Regions from separate parts of the Mesorhizobium sp. NBSH29 genome, predicted to be linked through region 1. Evidence: riboswitches for the same ligand, from Rfam matches in the RefSeq annotation. Region 1 holds a riboswitch; the other holds the start of a gene.
The links. Region 1 has a riboswitch for cobalamin ahead of bluB (5,6-dimethylbenzimidazole synthase). Riboswitches for the same ligand answer to the same signal wherever they lie in the genome.
Positions count from the first base shown of each region.

Region 1 (3,402 bases):
TTCACCGTCAGCGTCGATTTCAAGCATGGCACGACAACCGGTATTTCGGCTGATGACCGAACCCTGACAGTCCGCAATCTTGCCAATGGCAATGTTGGTGCTTCGGATTTCGTTCGTCCGGGGCATATATTCCCATTGGTTGCGCGCGAAGGCGGCGTGTTGATGCGATCAGGGCATACCGAGGCAGCCGTCGACCTTTGCAAACTCGCCGGCCTGCCGCCGATTGGCGTCATCTGCGAACTCGTCAATGATGAAGGTTCGGTCATGCGTGGCCCTCAGGTCACGTCATTCGCCGAAAAGCACGGGTTGAAACAAGTATCAGTCGCCGATCTGATCGCTTACCGCCAGCGTCAGGAGACGCTGATCCAGCGCATCGAATGCTTTGATATGGAAACTCCGGGAGGTCCGGCGAAGGCCTACACCTACACATTGCCGTGGGAAACGATGCATCATCTGGCCATCGTCTTCGGCGACATCCGGGATGGTGAAGACGTGCCGGTGCGTCTCCATTCGGAAGATGTCGTATCGGATGTGTTTGGAACCACCGATCAACTGCAATCGGTCATGAAATCGATGGGTGGCAAACGGGGCGTTATCGTTTACATGCGCGAAGGATCGGTAGGCGTGGCGCATCAAGGCCGCTCTCGTCCAGCTCCCAGTGATCGTGAAGACCATGAAGAAGCAAGAAGCCGTGAGAGCGAGTGGCGCGAGATAGGTCTCGGTGCCCAGATACTGAAAGATCTTGGCATCTCCTCAATCAACCTAATCGCTTCGCGCGAACGCCATTATGTTGGGCTGGAAGGGTTCGGCATCCGCATCGCGAAGACCGAAATCCTGTAAGAACGCTCTACTCTGCGGGCTGAGGAGCTGCACCAGATGTAGTGCGGTCTACCGATAGCAATCTCTGGGCCAGGAGCACCGTTACAAGAGACAGTGCGCCGGAAGCGACAGAGACGCAGAAGCCGTGCTGGGCGCCGAAAGTATCGACCACCCAGCCGGAAATAAATGCGCCGAGCGCCATGCCTATACTGGTAATCAACCGGATCACAGCATCGACACACGGTGTTCAATCAGTCCGAACGCCAATCACCTTCAAATTTCTGCTTGAGGGCCTGCGGCTCCAAACGGTGGATGAGGGTGAGACTGGCTCACTCCGATTTTAGCGGCTACTTGCTGCAGCTGCTTTCAGAGCCTTTTCGCCAGATCCAGAAAACACTTCACTCATAATGAGGTCGGCCAGTGGCAAACGGGAACCCCACTGAGCGTTCTCGAGATCAGGCTTTGGCGCAAACTGTGAAACGTGGCCCACGCAGAGATAGGCGATGGGGACCACGTGGTCGGGGATGTGAAGCAACTGTTTCAGCGCCTCAGTCTCCAGAATGCTGACCCAGCCGACGCCAATGCCTTCGGCACGTGCCGCCAGCCAGAAATTCTGCACCGCGCAGACCGTGCTGAAAAGATCCATCTGCGGGTTGTGAAACCGCCCGAGCGGCGAGTCGGCAGAGCGGCTGCGGTCGCATGTGATGCACAAATTGAGGGGTGTCTCGCAAATGCCTTCCAGTTTCAGGCGCCGATATAGATCGCGCCGATCGGGCTCGATTGCTTCGCTCTCGCTCTGCCTTGCGGCGACAAACAGATCGCGCACTTCTCGCCGCCGCTCGTCATCGCGGATTACAATGAAATTCCAGGGCTGCATGTATCCCACCGAGGGCGCATGGTGAGCGGCCGACAGCAACCTCGCCAGAACTTCATCGCTAATCGGGTCGGGAAGAAAATTGCTGCGAACATCTCGACGCGTAAAAATAGCCTCATAGACTGCCGCGCGCTCGGTCGTTCCGAAGGGTGCAGCTTTCGAGTGTTGAATAAAATCTGCCGGCATCGCGTTGTCCCCTTGCGATCAAACGAAACGGGTCCCTGCCTGACCATGCAGCGGACACATTTTTGCCTGGCCGGTCTTCTGGCTTGGGTTCATCCCGCATCCGGCGTCTTCCCGTTCCGTAGAACAGTGACATATGCCGGCGCGATCCCCCTTACAGCGTTGGGCACGCCACGGATTTCAACCGCGTTCCCGATTCTCCCGCATGGCTGCGGGCACCTAGCACGCCGTTCATATCGTTTTTTGCCGCAATAGCCATCCTCCCGCTGCGGTTGGCGCAATCCAAATGCTCCTGCTTGACCTGCCAAGTATGGGGCTGCGCCTAAACCCTGTTGAACAGCGGCTTGTCGCATGGCCAAATCGGCATCGGGCGCCTATATCGGGACATGGTTACAAGGCTGTACTCCCATCCAATCTTTCTTGAACATCTCACGCCCATCGGTCATCCGGAGCGTCCCGACAGGTTGCGCGCCATAGAACGCGTGCTGGATGACGAGATCTATTCTCCGCTGGATCGCATCGTAGCGCCATTCGGCGACGAGGCGACAATCCTCTATGCCCACCCGGAGAGGTTCGCCGAAAAGATCCGCAAGGCGATCCCTGACGACGGCATCGTAACAATCGACGGCGACACATCGGTCAGTCCCAAAAGCTGGGACGCCACGCTCACCGCTATTGGTGCAGCCAACGCCGCTGTGGATGATGTCTTTGCGGGCGTCGCAGACAATGTATTCGTCGCTTCCCGACCCCCAGGCCATCATGCCGAGAAAGAAACGGCAATGGGATTTTGTCTTTTCAACCATGCCGCGATAGCCGCCCGCCACGCACAAAACCGCCATGGCGCTGAAAAGGTGGCGATCGTTGATTGGGATGTTCACCATGGTAATGGAACGCAGGACATTTTTTACGAAGACCCAAGCGTTCTCTATTGCTCAACGCATCAGATGCCACTGTTCCCGGGAACTGGGGCAAAGCATGAAACCGGCGTTGGCAACATTATCAACGCGCCACTGACAGCCGGCACTGGCAGCGATATTTTTCGAGAGGCATTTCTCTCGCGCATTCTCCCGGCGCTGGACAATTTCCGCCCCGATCTGATTATCATTTCGGCGGGATTCGATGCCCACCACCGCGACCCCCTAGCTGAGATAAATCTCACAGAAGAAGACTTCGACTGGGCAACAGGCAAACTTATGGACCGTGCAGAGCGGTTTTCCAGCAATCGGCTGGTCAGCCTGCTTGAAGGTGGTTACGACCTGCAGGGCCTTTCCTTTTCGGTCGGTGCGCACGTAAAAAGATTGATGAAGGGATAGGCCATGGACACCGAACTGAACGCTGATATCCAGGCCATGAGTTTCGAACAGGCGCTTAAGGCGTTGGAATCGATCGTGGACGACCTCGAGCGTGGCGAGGTGCCACTTGACCAGTCCATCCGCATCTATGAGCGGGGTGAGGCTTTAAAGGCCCATTGCGACCGTCTGCTCAAGGCAGCTGAGGACAAGGTTGAAAAGATCCGCCTCTCGCGC
Region 1 is NZ_CP045492.1:1,992,848-1,996,249, forward strand. It holds gene ribB (3,4-dihydroxy-2-butanone-4-phosphate synthase) at 1-840, shown strand, start outside; gene bluB (5,6-dimethylbenzimidazole synthase) at 1,160-1,879, opposite strand; cobalamin riboswitch at 1,931-2,114, opposite strand; gene GA830_RS09845 (histone deacetylase family protein) at 2,263-3,189, shown strand; gene GA830_RS09850 (exodeoxyribonuclease VII small subunit) at 3,193-3,402, shown strand, end outside.

Region 2 (3,402 bases), 440 kb from region 1:
CCGGTTCGGCCAGATCATCCAGCGTTGCAGATGTTGTGGTGAGAATGTGCACCGCGGATCAGCCTTTCCTGCTCAACCAGCAAGAATGGTTTCGATGGCCGGGCGATTGAGACCTTTGAGCCCTATCACGACCAGACGGCTTTTGCGTTCTTCGCCGGGCGCCCAGGCGCGGTCGAAATGATGGCTGACACGCGCGCCTACTGCCTGCACCAGAAGACGCATGGGCTTGCCCGCTACATCCACGAAGCCTTTGACGCGAAGCACGTTCTCCGCTTCAGCGGCTTGCGCCACTCTCGCCGCCAGATCAGCCGGTGTGGTGATTGCTGGAAGCTCTATGACGAAGGTGTCGAAATCATCATGTTCGTGATCGAATGCGCCATCATGATGGGTTTTGCGGTTTTCGATGTCGTCTTCGACTGCCAGGCCGAGACCCAGAAGCACCGAGGCATCTACCTTGCCATGGCTTGCCGGGACGACTTTCACTGCGCGCGCCATATGGGCCGAGATGATGGCATTGGCACGTTGGCGCCCGGCATCATCCATCAAATCGCTTTTGGACAATATGATGAGATCGGCACACGCGATCTGGTCTTCGAAGACTTCCTCTACCGGATCATCATGATCAAGCGTGTCGTCTTCCTGCCGCTGCGCGTGAAGGGCATCCATATCATGAGCCACACGGCCTTGCGCCAATGCCAGGCCATCGACCACAGCGATGACCCCATCGACGGTGACGCGGCTTTTGACTGTTGGCCACTGGAATGCCTGAACAAGCGGTTTGGGCAAGGCCAGGCCTGAGGTTTCAATGAGGATGTGATCAACGCGCGGCTCCAGCGCCAGAATCTTGTCGAGTGCGGGCACGAAATCATCCGCCACGGTGCAGCAGATGCAACCATTGGCCAGTTCAACGACATTTTCCTCCGGGCAAGCGTCAATGCCGCAACCTTTCAGAATATCGCCATCAATCCCGACATCGCCGAACTCGTTGACGATGATTGCAAGGCGCTTACCACCGGCATTCTCCAGCACATTGCGTAAAAGCGTCGTCTTGCCGGCACCGAGAAAGCCCGTGATGACGGTGCAGGGAACGCGCTGTGAAGATGCAGTCATTTTAATTCCTTCAGAGGATTAAGAGGCGGGATGCGGGATATCAGCCCGCGTTTGAGGCTGTCGGGGCGACCACGCCATGGAATGAGGCCATCGGTCGATCCAGCAAAGAGTTCAGCGCCCGCAACGAGGTCTGCGCCACTGTTGATGGTGAGTTCGCCAAAGACATAGCTCCAGCTGCCCGGGCGCACCATTGCTGCGCTGAGGCGGCGTTTGCAATTGCCCAGACACTCCACTTTCTCAATGCGGACATTGGTTCCCGAGGCCGCGCGAATGGCATCCTCGGCCAGATGTTCTCCGGCGCGCGGACGCGCATCTGAGCCCGTTTCATCGCGGCAGTTTTCGCAGATGAGTACCGTGACCATTGTCTCGGCTTCGCGTTCATCGGGACTGGAACTGATATCCACACTGCACTCCGGTTCAAATCTCGTGGGGTGCAGCAAAGGGTCCACCAGCGCCATTCAACAGCGCGGTGTTTCCATAGCCGGGTTCCAGGGCACCCCGCCCGGATCCGGTTTCGTGTTCGATGGCAGGTCTCCTGGCTCGCGAGTCGGCACCTTCTCCCACCTTCCCGGGCAATAGCCCAGTGGCATTTGGTAGAGGCTCTTCGCTTACAGTTGCGGGGACAGCTGTGGTTTAGGGGCATTTCTGCCCGGCACCACATTCCCTTTTCACCCTCTCCGTTGCCGGAGAAGGACCATCGGCAGGGGGAAATTACGCGGGTGGCTGACATGATGTCAACGCGCTTCGCGTTCTGGCCCAAAGTCAGCCGGCAAATTCGGTTGCCCGGCGGCGAAGTTCGTTTATAGTCGCGCTGTCGTCGGTTTTCGATAAGAACCGAAAGAGGGAATGCGGTACGGAAAGCTCAGATGAGCCGATCCAATGCCGCGGCTGCCCCCGCAACTGTATGCGGCGAGTTCCTCCCCAAATGCCACTGGATCAATTGTCCGGGAAGGCGGGGAAGGAGCATTGACCCGCGAGCCAGGAGACCTGCCGGCGACACGACTGCAACCAAGGCCCTCGGGTGGAGGGCGAGAGGAATATGAAATTGACCACTGCAACACACACGACCACAAGCGCAGCTTCTTCGGCGTCGCGCGCATTTCAGCTTGGCCTTTCGGCTCTGCTCGGGCTCTTCGTTATCGGCTTTGTCGGCTTCTCACATATGGAAGTCGCCCATAACGCCGCGCACGATTACCGCCATTCGATGGCTTTTCCCTGCCACTGAGCCGGAGCTTGATCCATGACCCTTTTTCGTAACGTCGTGTTCATCGCGGCGATCGCCGGGCTATTGTCAGGTATCGCCATGGCGGCCATGCAGACTTTTGCCACCGTGCCGCTGATCTTGGCGGCGGAAACGTATGAAAACGCAGCACCTGCCAACCATGACCATGATACGCAAGCGGCCAATGCCGGAGCAGCAGCTACAACGCCCGTTGTTGAAGCTCACGCGCATGGCGAGGATGCGTGGGAGCCTGCCGACGGTTTTGAGCGCTTTGCCTATACAGCGGCTGCGAACATCGTGACGGCAATCGGCTTTGCGCTGGTTCTGGTGGCAGTATCGGAAGCGCTTGGCGGTATTCTGTCCTGGCGTCAGGGGCTTTTCTGGGGGTTCGCCGGCTTTGCTGTCTTCACGCTGGCGCCGGGCCTTGGCCTGCCGCCCGAACTGCCGGGCATGCCTGCCGCCGATGTTTCGATCCGCCAAGCATGGTGGATTGGCACGGTGTTGGCTACTGCCGGGGGGCTGGCGTTGCTTGCTTTCCGCAATTCATTGCCGTTTGCGCTTCTCGGCGTAGCGTTGATCGTAGCGCCGCACATCATTGGCGCGCCGCAACCAGTGAGCCATGGCACCGCTGTTCCGGCTGAGCTGCTCCGTCGCTTTGTCGTGGCGGCGACGCTGACAAACCTGATGTTCTGGATGGTTTTGGGCGCTGTCGTCGGATTGTTGCGCTCCCGTTTTACCGTGGCGGGCGAGCCGGTACTGAAACGCGGCCTTGCCTGATCAAGCGAGATTAACGCTCCTTTTCGGCGGTGCGCGCTCCGGCAAGAGCGCGCATGCCGAACGGGAGGTCACCAAACTTCCAGCTCCCTGGGCCTATATCGCTACCGCGCAGGCGTTTGACGATGAAATGGCCGAGCGCATCGTGCAGCATCAGGCGCGGCGCGGGGCGGGCTGGATGACAATCAACGCCCCGCACGATCTTGCCGGCGCCCTTGCCACACTACCAGACGGCGAGCCGCTGCTGCTCGATTGTCTGACGCTGTGGCTGACCAACCGGATGCTGGCCGAAGCCG
Region 2 is NZ_CP045492.1:1,549,381-1,552,782, reverse strand. It holds gene cobN (cobaltochelatase subunit CobN) at 1-52, opposite strand, end outside; gene cobW (cobalamin biosynthesis protein CobW) at 73-1,110, opposite strand; gene GA830_RS07760 (DUF1636 family protein) at 1,107-1,472, opposite strand; cobalamin riboswitch at 1,619-1,824, opposite strand; cobalamin riboswitch at 1,912-2,119, shown strand; gene GA830_RS07755 (CbtB domain-containing protein) at 2,156-2,335, shown strand; gene GA830_RS07750 (CbtA family protein) at 2,351-3,109, shown strand; gene cobU (bifunctional adenosylcobinamide kinase/adenosylcobinamide-phosphate guanylyltransferase) at 3,102-3,402, shown strand, end outside.
Region 2: linked by a shared signal. The riboswitch ahead of GA830_RS07760 (DUF1636 family protein) and the one ahead of bluB (5,6-dimethylbenzimidazole synthase) in region 1 are both predicted to bind cobalamin.